2 regions of the Mesorhizobium sp. NPDC059025 genome follow, and region 2 is predicted to be linked to the other one. Evidence: predicted binding sites of a transcription regulator. Region 2 holds the regulator's gene; the other holds the start of a gene.

Region 1 (5,666 bases), on a different contig from region 2:
GCATAGGCAAGGCCGAAGGCGATGCCGATGACCAGCACGGTACTGATGACCCCCATCAAGACCGAGTTCCAGATCGCCTGCGCCAGCGAGGGCGTCGAGACATAGGCGACGAAATTGTCGAAGCCGACGGTACGGGCCGGGCGGAGCATCACGCGGCGGAAAGTGTTGGAATCGACCTCCACCCAGTCGGTGCCGCGCTTCAGGTCCGAACCGACCAGGAAGGCGGACTGCCCGGTGGTGCCGCGGATGCGGTATTTGAGCGGGCTGCGGAAACTGAAGTCCTTGAACAGGCCGGTGACCGACAGCCTCCCGTCAGAACCGGTGGCAAGCTGCGCCTCGGTGATCGCCTTGGCATCGGCGTTGAGCGCGGCGACCGTGCGCGCCGGACCGAAGGCGGTGCCGCTGTCGTCGCTGCGCGCGATCTCGAAGGCGTCGAGGTCGAAACGGTAGGTCGACATCGACTTCGACAACAGCACATAGAGTGGGGCGGCCAGCGCCAGTAACAGATAGAGCGCGATGACCAGCATCAGGCCACGCTTGACGATATCGTCGGACGACAACAACAGGCGCGGCGTGCTGCCGGCGGGAAGGTCGAGGGCTGCCGCGCTCATCTCAGCTCGCCTTCGGAAAAACGAGCACGCGGTTCTGCGGCAGCTCGACACGCATGGCGCGGCCTGTCTCGATGCCAAGACGGCGGACCGCATTGATCGAGAAGTCGGCGACCAGCACACGCTCGCCGAAGCGCGGCGACGACAGGCGGCAGCGCCAGAAGGCGCCGAGGAATTCCATCTCCAGCACCGTGACATCGATCAGATTCTGCGGGGTCTTGATGTCTTCGCGCCCGTCGAGCGAATGGGGAATGATATCGACCGGGCGGATCACCGCGGTCACATCGCTGCCCGGGGTTACTTCGCAGGATGCGCAAACGAGTTCCGTCCCGGCGAGCCCGACCGTCTCACTGTCGATCATCCGGGCCGGGAACTGGTTCGTCTCGCCGATGAAGTCGGCGACGAACAAGGTGTTGGGATGGCGATAGACCTCGCTCGGCGTTCCGACCTGTTCGATGACGCCGTGGTTCATCACAACGATGCGGTCGGCCATCGACAGCGCTTCCTCCTGGTCGTGGGTGACCATGATGGTGGTGACGCCGAGCTTGCGCTGCAATTCCTTGATCTCGTGGCGCAGATGGACACGCACCTTGGCGTCGAGCGCCGACAGCGGCTCGTCGAGCAAAAGCAAGCCCGGCGAAACCGCCATGGCACGGGCCAGAGCGATGCGTTGCTGCTGGCCGCCGGAGAGCTGGGCCGGATATTTTTTCGCCTGTTCGGACAGGCCGACCAGGGCAAGCAGTTCTGCAACGCGCGCCCGGATCTCCGCTTTCGGCCGTCGGGCATTTTCCAGGCCGAAGGCGATGTTCTTCTCGATCGTCAGGTTCGGGAACAGCGCATAGGACTGGAACACGATGCCGTAGTCGCGCTTCGACGGCGGCAGGTTGGAGATGTCCCTGCCCGCCTGGTGGATCGAGCCACGCGTCTGCAGGTCGAGTCCGGCGATGGCGCGCAGCAAGGTTGTCTTGCCGCAGCCGGAGGGCCCGAGGAAGCAGACGAACTCACCCTCCCTGATATCCAGCGACACGCCCTTCAGCGCGACGAAGTCTCCGAACGTCTTCCAGACCTGGTCGATGACCAGATAGCTGGAACCGGCAGACGCCCGCGGCTCAAGGCGCAGCGGAGCGGCACCCGCTCCGGTGACGGTCTCGTGTTTCATCTCGTGGCCCATCTTTGGTGCAAGCGGAAACGACTGGTGTTCAAGCAGAACGGGCGCCGCTTCCGGCGGCGCCCGGCTGGATTGCTCAGCTTTTCGGCTCGGACTTGGCGTCGTAGCGCTTGGCCCACTCCGCCAGGATCGCCTTGCGGTTGTTGGCCGCCCACTCGAAATCATTCTTGATCATGTGGTCGGCGACATTGGCAGGCAAATGCTCGACCGGCTTGGCAATGCCCGGGAAGGCCAGCACGGCATAACCTTCATTGTACATCTCGTTGGCCTCTTTCGAGACCGAGAAGTCGACCAGTTTCTTGGCCGCTTCGAGGTTGGCGGTGCCCGCAACGATGGCCGTGGCTTCGGCCTCCCAGCCGGAACCTTCCTCGGGGAAGATGATGTCGATCGGCGCGCCGGCGGATTTGGCCTTGGCCCCGGGGAACTCGAACGAAACGCCGATCACCGTCTCGCCGGCGCCGGCCATCTTGCAGGGCTTGGAGCCGGAATGGGTATAGGCGGAGATGTTCTGATGCAGGCCATCCATGAAGGTCCAGGCATCCTTCTCGCCGAACATCTGCAGCCAGGCCGACACATCGAGGAAGCCGGTGCCCGAAGAGTTCGGGTTCGGCATCACGACATGGCCCTTGTATTCGGGCTTGGTCAGGTCCTTCCAGCTTTTCGGCGCGGCAATGCCGAGCTTCTTGGCCTCAACGGTGTTGAAGCAGATGGCGGCGACATAAGCATCCATGCCGGTCCAGGACGGCGGATTGGCGCTGTCGACAAAACGCTTGTCGAGCTTGTCGAGGCCGGCCGGCGCATAGGGCTCCAGCATGCCCTCGCTTTTCAACAGCAGCAGCGAGGTGGCGGCAAGGCCCCAGACGACATCGGCCTGCGGATTGTCCTTCTCGGCAAGCAGCTTCGCCGTCATCACACCGGTGGAATCGCGCACCCAGTTGATCTTGATATCGGGATAGGCCTTTTCGAAAGTCGCCTTGTAGCGGTCGAGGTCGACGGCCTCGATCGCGGTGTAGACCGTCAGATTGGTCTCGGCGATCGCTGCCGAAGCGGCGAAGGTTGCAGCAAGCGCTGCAAGCACGGATGTTATGCGCAATTTCATGGCTAGGTTCCCCGTCTGGTGACACATTCTTCGATGTATTGGGACGCCGGTCTGGCATCTGTGCCGGCCCAGAGATGCCGGCACGCGACGTCCATGAGCCACATTAGATTAGGGTCGTACGATAAGGAAAATCTATTTATTCTATGGTGGAATAGGTTTGGCTGATGTTTGTCATGAGGTTGTCATAGAGGGTTTGGGGGTCTGAAGCGCAGCGTCTCTATGTCCCCCTTTCGGGGGCGAAAGCGATTTCAGCATCTTAGACGAGCACGCCCTTTGGGGCGGCGCAGGCTAAGTGCTAGCAATCGCAAGAGAGGGGATTTTCAGCCGCAACGTCGACAAGGACTGCTCCAAGCAGCCCTTCATTTGAAAGCCGGGATCAGTTTGACCGTAACGATGACTGCGAGAGGTCTCAGCTGAATATCCCCTCTCTTGGATTTCTTCCCCGCAAGGGGGAGATACCAGCGCCTCGCCTTCGCAAGGGCGGGTCCGACACCCGGCTTCAACCAAACAACTCCGCCACCGTCTCCTCGCCCAGCGCGAAGCCGGTGCTGGCACCGGTGCCGGAGGTGACCATGACCAGCCTTATGTCCTCGTGCGGGGCATCGCGAAATGCTGCGTAGCGGGCGGAGGAATAGGTTCCAGTCCAGCGTGCGGTCACGGTCGGTTGGGCTGCCGGAAACAGCCGGACGAATTCGCCCAATATGAGCCGGTCGACCTCTTCCGAGCCGAATGGATCGGGTGTGGTGCCGTAGTGGTGGGAATCGCCGATCACCAGCGAGCCGTCGGCACTCTGAGTGACGATGAGATGGACACCATTGGCAAGTTCACCGGCTTGCTCGCTTTCGAGGCGCTGCCGCAATGCCGCAGCCTCCGGCAGCCCCGCATAGCCTTCATAACGCAGCAGGCTGAGATCCGAGACCAGCGCCGAATCCAGCCGGAAACCAGGGTCGGCGAGCCGCAGCATCTGCAGCTTGCAGCGGCGCACGCCATATTGACCGATGCGCTCGGGAAAGAGGCTGGTCAGGTCGTCGCCCGGGCACACCGCCACCTTGGCGGCACGGACAGTTCCAGCACTGGTCACGACCAGGCCTTTTTCGATCGCGGTGACAGCGACGCCGAAGCGGAATTCGACGCCCAGCTGTTCGGCGAGATAAGCGGTCAGCTTCGGCAGCACCTCGCGCGATTCCACGCGCAATTCAAACGGGCTGTGGAGGCCCCCGGCAATCTCGGCGCCGCGCAGGGCCGGCAAGCGGCCGATGACATCGGCCGGCGACAGCAGCGTGCATTCAGCGCCGTCCGGGGTTGCGGCGAAGGCCTGCAACACGGCAAGCGCCTCCGGCCTGCGCGCGACGACAAGCTTACCGCGATGCAGGACATCGAGCTCCGCCTCTGCGGCAAGATCCAGCCAGATGGCGCGTGTGCGTTCGGCGCGTGAACGCGAAATTCCGGGCTCCTGCCCACTGACCACGACCAGCCCGAAGTTGCGGATCGAGGCGCCGTTGGCCCGGGCATCGCGGTCGATGACAACCACGCGCAGGCCACGCCGTGCAGCGGCGAGCGCATGGGCGAGCCCCACGATACCAGCCCCGACCACCGCCAAGTCATACTGTGTCACAGTCGTCTCCCACTTTCCTGCTTTTTTGTTCGCGAGCCGACCGGGTCATCCAGCCATCACGGCATCTTCGACGATGGCAAGCGCCCGTTCGAGATCTGCCTTGCCGATGACCAGCGGCGGCGACAGGGTCAGCACGTTGCCGGCGCTGATCTTGAAGCTCAGGCCTTCTTCCAGGCAGCGGTAATAGACACGTTCCGCCAGCTCCTGCGCGGGCCGATAGCCGGCGCGGTCCTCGACCAGTTCGACTCCCATCATCAGGCCACGGCCTCGCACCTCTCCGACATGTGCGGAACGGCCGATCAGCTCGGAAAGCCTACCCATGGCATAGGCGCCGAGTTCGGCAGCGCGCTCGGCCAGCCCCTCCTCCTCGATGATGGCGATGGTGGTGAGCGCGGCGCGCGCCGTCACCGGGTTCTTCTCGTGGGTGTAGTGGCCGATCGCGAAATCGCCTGCGACGTCGAGCGCGCGCCGGGCAATGACCGAGGCGATCGGCAGCACGCCGCCACCCAGCGCCTTGCCCAGCACCAGGATGTCTGGCGTGACGTCGTCATGCTGGTGCGAGAAGAACTTGCCGGTCTTGGCCAACCCCGTCGGGATTTCGTCGAAGATCAACAGCGTGCCGTGCCGGTTGCAGGCTTCGCGCACCGCCTTCCAGAAACCTGGCGCAGGCGCCAGCGGCGTCGCCCGCATCGGTTCGGCGATGACGGCGGCGAAGTCGCCCTCGCGGCCGAGCACATAGGAGATCATGTTGGCGCAAGCCCCGGCCGAAGCCTCGAGGCTGTCATGACCATAGGCGCAGTTGCGGCTTGCCCAGGGCGCGACATGCTCGGCGCCCGTCATCAACGGTCCGGCGATCTGCGAACGGAACGTCGCCTCGCCGCCGACAGAAGCCGCGCCGAAACCGGCGCCATGGAAAGCGTCCCAGAAGGACAGCGTCTTGAAACGCCCGGTGGCGGCACGGGCGATCTTCAGCGCCACTTCGATGGCGTCGGAGCCACCGGTGGTGAACAGCACTTTCGACAGGTCGGCCGGCGCCAGCTGGCCGAGCTTTTCGGCGAGTTCGACAGCCGGCTCGTTGGCGAAACGGCGCGGCGCGAAGGAGAGTTCGTCGAGCTGCCGCTTGATCGCGGCGATGAGGCGCGGATGCGCATAGCCGATATGGTGGACACTGTTGCC
Region 2 (5,666 bases):
ATCCGAAGGTGATCGGCACCACACGCACCGTCAATATCCTGGCGGGCGCCAACCTCGATTCCGCCTTCAAGGGCCAGATCGATCTCACTGTGCCCGAAGATCGCCGCAAGGTGTCGGACCAGCAGGTCGAATGGATGAACAAGCTCAAGGCCGAAGGCGCGATGGCCGAGCATTTCAACACCGGCCTGTTCACATTCGGGGCTTCGAGCCGCCCCGAGACGTCGGGCCTCGGTGTTGCCATCATCGGTTCATTCTACATGATGGTAATCGTGCTTCTGCTTGCATTGCCGATCGGCGTCGCCGCCTCGATCTATCTCGAGGAGTTCGCCAAGAAGAGCCGGTTCACCGACCTGATCGAGGTGAACATCAACAATCTGGCAGCCGTGCCCTCGATCGTGTTCGGTCTGCTCGGCCTCGCCGTATTCGTCAACTTCCTCGGCATGCCGCGCTCGGCCGCTTTCGTCGGCGGCCTGGTGCTGACGCTGATGACGCTGCCGACGATCATCATCGCAACGCGTGCCGCACTCGCGGCCGTGCCGCCTTCGATCCGCTCGGCCGCGCTCGGTCTCGGCGCTTCGAAGATGCAGATGGTGTTCCAGCACATCCTGCCCTTGGCTGCCCCCGGCATCCTGACCGGCACGATCATCGGCCTGGCGCGCGCACTCGGTGAAACGGCGCCGCTGCTGCTGATTGGCATGGTGGCATTTGTCGCAAACTATCCCGCAACCCCATTTGATCCCGCGACGGCGCTGCCGGTGCAGATCTATATGTGGGCCAACGAAGCTGAACGCGCGTTCGTGGAACGCATGTCCGGCGCAATCATCATCCTTCTGGTCTTCCTGATGGCCATGAACATCACAGCGATCGTGCTCAGGCGCCGCTTCGAACGGCGCTGGTAGAAAGGGAGCCTGATATGAATATCATGACGGAAAAGACCCTCGAACAGGCAGTGAGCAGCCAGATGAGCGCCCAGACGAACGAAATCATCAAGATGCGCGGCGACAAGGTGACCGTGCACTACGGTGAGAAACAGGCACTCTTCGACGTCAATCTCGACATTCGCCAGAATCAGGTGACGGCGCTGATCGGCCCTTCGGGCTGCGGCAAGTCGACCTTCCTGCGCTGCCTCAACCGCATGAACGACACGATCGATGCGGCCAAGGTCGGTGGCAAGATCACCCTCGATAGCGAAGACATCTACGATCCGAAGATCGACGTCGTGGAACTGCGTGCCCGCGTCGGCATGGTGTTCCAGAAACCCAATCCGTTCCCCAAATCGATCTACGAGAACGTCGCCTACGGACCGCGCATCCATGGCCTTGCCAAGAACAAGGCGGAGATGGACCGTATCGTCGAATCCAGCCTGCAGAAGGCTGCAATCTGGAACGAAGTGAAGGATCGCCTCAACGAGCCCGGCACCGGCCTTTCCGGCGGCCAGCAGCAGCGTCTGTGCATCGCGCGCGCCATCGCGGTGTCGCCTGAAGTCATTCTGATGGACGAACCGTGCTCGGCGCTTGATCCGATTGCGACCGCCAAGGTCGAGGAACTGATCGACGAACTGCGCCAGAACTACACGATCGTCATCGTCACCCATTCGATGCAGCAGGCCGCCCGCGTCTCGCAGCGCACGGCGATGTTCCATCTCGGCTACCTGGTCGAGGAAGGTGCTACCGACAAGATGTTCACCAACCCCGACGACAAGCGCACGCAGGACTACATCACCGGCCGTTTCGGCTGAGTGAGCGATTGCTGCCGAGGAAAAAGAGGACATAGATATGGGCGAACATACCGTCGCATCGTTCGACGAAGAGCTCGGACAAATCAGCAGGCTCATCAGCGACATGGGTGAACTGGCGAGCTCGATGGTCGAAAGCTCCACCAAGGCGCTGCTGAAGTCAGACAATGGACTTGCCCAACGGGTCGTGTCGGACGATGCGATCATGGATGCGCGCCAGCGCGAGCTGGACACCAAGGCAATCACGCTGATTGCCAAGCGCCAGCCGATGGCGCAGGACCTGCGCGCCGTGGTCGGCGCCATCCGCATGGCCGGAGATCTGGAACGCATCGGTGACCTGGCCAAGAACATCGCCAAGCGAGTCGGCGCGGTCGGACAGGGCGCCACGCCGCGCGACCTTTCGCATTCGATCGACGCGATGGCCCATCTGGTGCTCGACCAGGTCGACGGTGTCGTCGAGAAATATGCGGCGAGGGACGCAGAGGGGCTCGCCCAACTGAGGGCTGACGACGAGCGGATCGATGTGAAATACACGTCCGTCTTCCGCGAGCTTCTCACCTACATGATGGAAGATCCACGCAACATCACGGCCTGCACGCACCTGTTGTTCTGCGCCAAGAATCTCGAGCGCATCGGTGACCATGTCACCAACATCGCCGAGAACGCCTTCTACGTGCTGACGGGCGAGCAGTTGCCGCCCAACCGGCCAAAGCTCGACGAGACGGCTGCTGCCGTTCCGGCGGCCTGACCACGGGACGGACGGCAAGATGATCGCGCCGCGTGTCATGGTGGTGGAAGACGAGGAGCCGTTGGGCGTCCTCCTCCGCTACAATCTGGAATCCGAGGGCTACCAGGTCGAGGTAGTAGCCAGGGGCGACGAAGCCGAAATCCGGCTTCAGGAAAATGTGCCGGATCTCCTGGTGCTCGACTGGATGGTGCCGGCAGTATCCGGCATCGAATTGTGCCGGCGGCTTCGGATGCGACCGGAGACCGAGCGCCTGCCGGTGATCATGCTGACGGCACGCGGCGAGGAAAGCGACCGTGTGCGCGGTCTGTCCACCGGCGCCGATGATTATCTGGTCAAGCCATTCTCGATGCCTGAGTTCATGGCACGCGTGAAGGCACTGTTGCGCCGCGCGAAACCCGAGGTGCTGTCTTCCGTGCTCAAGGTCGGCGACATCGTACTCGACCGCGAGTCGCACCGGGTCTACCGCAAGAAGAGCGAGATCCGGCTCGGGCCGACGGAGTTCCGGCTGCTGGAATTCATGATGCGGCATCCCGGGCGGGTCTTCTCGCGCAGCCAGCTGCTCGACAATGTCTGGGGCGAGACGATCTATATCGATGAGCGTACAGTCGATGTGCATGTCGGGCGCCTGCGCAAGGCGGTCAACAATGGCCGCATGCCGGACGTCATCCGCACGATACGCGGCTCGGGCTACGCCATCCGCGAGGATTGATCAGGGACAAGGCCGGTTCATCGCTATTGCGCCCTGATCGCCGGCTCAGACCTCCAGAAGCTGAGGGATGGGAGCCATCGGACCGCCAAGCGCGAAGATCTCCTGATCGATGAAGGTCAGCGCGCGCATGGCGCAGCCTTCGCGGATCAGCATCTGCTCCTTGGGTTCCGTATCAAAGACAATTGAATTCGAATGTTGTCCGCCGGCGGTCTGGGCAATTGCCCGCCGCAATGCCGGCTCGATCAGATCGAAGGCCGTTGCACCGATGCCGACAAAGGTTACCGGGGCAGGGTCGATGACGGCGAAAAGTGAACCGAGGCTGTAGCCGAGGGCTGTGCCTGCGCGTTCATAGGCCTCGCGTTCGGGGCCGACGCCTGCGCGTGCTTTTTCAGCCAGCCTCTGCATTTCGTCGTCGGGAATGTCAGCGGCCGGTTCGGTGTTTTCATCGAGCCCGTGGGCACTGCGCCAGATTGCATAGTTGCCGGCATAAGCCTCGACGCAGCCATGGCGGCCACAGCGGCATCGCGCGCCATTCGGCCGGTGGATCATGTGTCCGAATTCGCCGCCGGACGACTGGGTGCCGATGAACAATTCGCCATTGAGCACGATGCCCATGCCGATGCCGTGCGAAAGCAGAACGGCAATGAAGTCGTCACGATAGCGGTCCGTGCCGCGCCAACGCAGCGCGACCGCCATCATGTTGCAGTCGTTCTCGACGATGACGGGAATGCCAAAAGCGTTTTCCAGGATATCGGCAAAGGGGATATCGCCATGCGGGGTGATTGGCGTCCACAGCATGGTGCGCGCATGCGAATCTGCCGTGCCCTGAACTGCGAAAGCTATGCGCAGGACCCGATGTCTTGCCAGGCTCCGGTCGTGGAGCTGTCGCCGGACCATCTCGACGCATTCATCGACCAGCGCTTCCCGGGGCAGAGACAGTGTGTCCAGACGGCGTGTTTCTTCCGTCAGGACCTTGCCCGAATAGTCGATGGCTGCGGCCGTCAAAAGGTTGAGCGACAGAACGACCGTCAGCACAGCCGCTGCGCCGGGATCGAGCTGCAGGCCCACTTGCGGACGCCCCCGCTTCGATGCCGTCGGTTCACTGCGGCCCTCGCGCAGAATGCCCTCCGCGATGAGATCAGACGAAATCGCTGAAATGGTCGAATGGCTGAGGCCGGTGATGGCGGTGATTTCCGTGCGGGACGGCTCACCGGAGCGACGCACGGCAGCAATCACCATCGCGCGGTTCCTGCGGCGCAAATCGTCGTGACGGATCCCGACAGTCATGTCCTTGCCGTTCCTCCCCCGCCGGCCCCGTGGACACCGAGGCCGTTGCGCTTGGGCCGCCAATGGCGTTCCAGATGCGCTGTTCGTGCATAGGTCGATGCATGAGCGAATGCAAAACCCGTTTCGCTCCTGCCGTCGCGACAGCGCGCTCCTCCACAGATAGTGGCAGAACATGCCCTCGTCGTCACTATTATTTCGTGATCCGAAAAAAATATCGCGAAGGACTCGAATCCCGTTGACAGAAGGCTGTGCCTGCGCGATTATTTTTTCGAAGCTCGAAAAAAAGCTTCTCCAACGGCCAACGCACACAAGCGCGCCCTTGGGCGCGGGGAGGAAAAAATGAGGAAATTTACGGCCGCCATTCTGGCGGGTGCCGCCATGACGCTTGCGCTTTCCGCTGTCGCCGAAGCGAAGGACAAGGTAATCGGCGTGTCCTGGTCCAACTTCCAGGAAGAGCGCTGGAAGACCGACGAAGCCGCCATGAAAAAGGCGATCGAGGCGGCAGGCGACAAATATATTTCCGCTGACGCGCAGTCGAATCCCGGCAAACAGCTCACCGACGTCGAAAGCCTGATCTCGCAGGGCGCCAACGCCCTTGTCATCCTGGCGCAGGACACCTCCGCCATCGGCCCGGCTGTGCAGAAGGCCGTGGACGAAGGCATTCCGGTCATCGCTTATGACCGTCTGATCGAAAACAAGGACGTCTTCTATCTGACCTTCGACAACAAGGAAGTCGGGCGGTTGCAGGCGAAGGGCGTCTTCGACGTCAAGCCGGAAGGCAACTATGTCTTCATCAAGGGCTCCAGCACCGACCCGAATGCCGATTTCCTGTTCTCAGGTTCGATGGAAGTGCTGAAGGCAGCAATCGACGCAGGCAAGATCAAGAATGTCGGCGAGGCCTACACGGACGGCTGGCTGCCGGCCAATGCTCAGAAGAACATGGAGCAATTCCTGACCGCCAATGACAACAAGGTCGATGCCGTCGTGGCCGCCAATGACGGCACCGCCGGCGGAGCGATTGCCGCCTTGGCGGCACAGGGCCTGGCGGGTTCCGTTCCGGTCTCGGGCCAGGACGGCGACCATGCCGCGCTGAACCGCATCGCGCTGGGCACGCAGACCGTTTCGGTGTTCAAGGACGCCCGTGATCTCGGCAAGAATGCCGCGGAAATCGCGGCGCAACTCGCCGA

What was found. The regulator PhoB, encoded in region 2, activates phosphate uptake and scavenging genes when phosphate is short. The targets are predictions, from matches to a motif close to TGTCATNNANCTGTCAT.
Region 1: ACFWYE_RS30485 (putative 2-aminoethylphosphonate ABC transporter substrate-binding protein) is a predicted target of PhoB. The motif match lies at 3,045-3,061, and genes of this name have one in related genera.

Annotation. Positions count from the first base shown of each region.
Region 1 is NZ_JBHYIM010000024.1:4,814-10,479, forward strand. It holds gene ACFWYE_RS30475 (putative 2-aminoethylphosphonate ABC transporter permease subunit) at 1-611, opposite strand, end outside; gene ACFWYE_RS30480 (putative 2-aminoethylphosphonate ABC transporter ATP-binding protein) at 613-1,767, opposite strand; gene ACFWYE_RS30485 (putative 2-aminoethylphosphonate ABC transporter substrate-binding protein) at 1,853-2,875, opposite strand; gene ACFWYE_RS30490 (TIGR03364 family FAD-dependent oxidoreductase) at 3,375-4,490, opposite strand; gene ACFWYE_RS30495 (aspartate aminotransferase family protein) at 4,536-5,666, opposite strand, start outside.
Region 2 is NZ_JBHYIM010000007.1:72,298-77,963, reverse strand. It holds gene pstA (phosphate ABC transporter permease PstA) at 1-899, shown strand, start outside; gene pstB (phosphate ABC transporter ATP-binding protein PstB) at 914-1,738, shown strand; gene phoU (phosphate signaling complex protein PhoU) at 1,776-2,483, shown strand; gene phoB (phosphate regulon transcriptional regulator PhoB) at 2,503-3,192, shown strand; gene ACFWYE_RS17970 (ROK family protein) at 3,238-4,479, opposite strand; gene xylF (D-xylose ABC transporter substrate-binding protein) at 4,819-5,666, shown strand, end outside.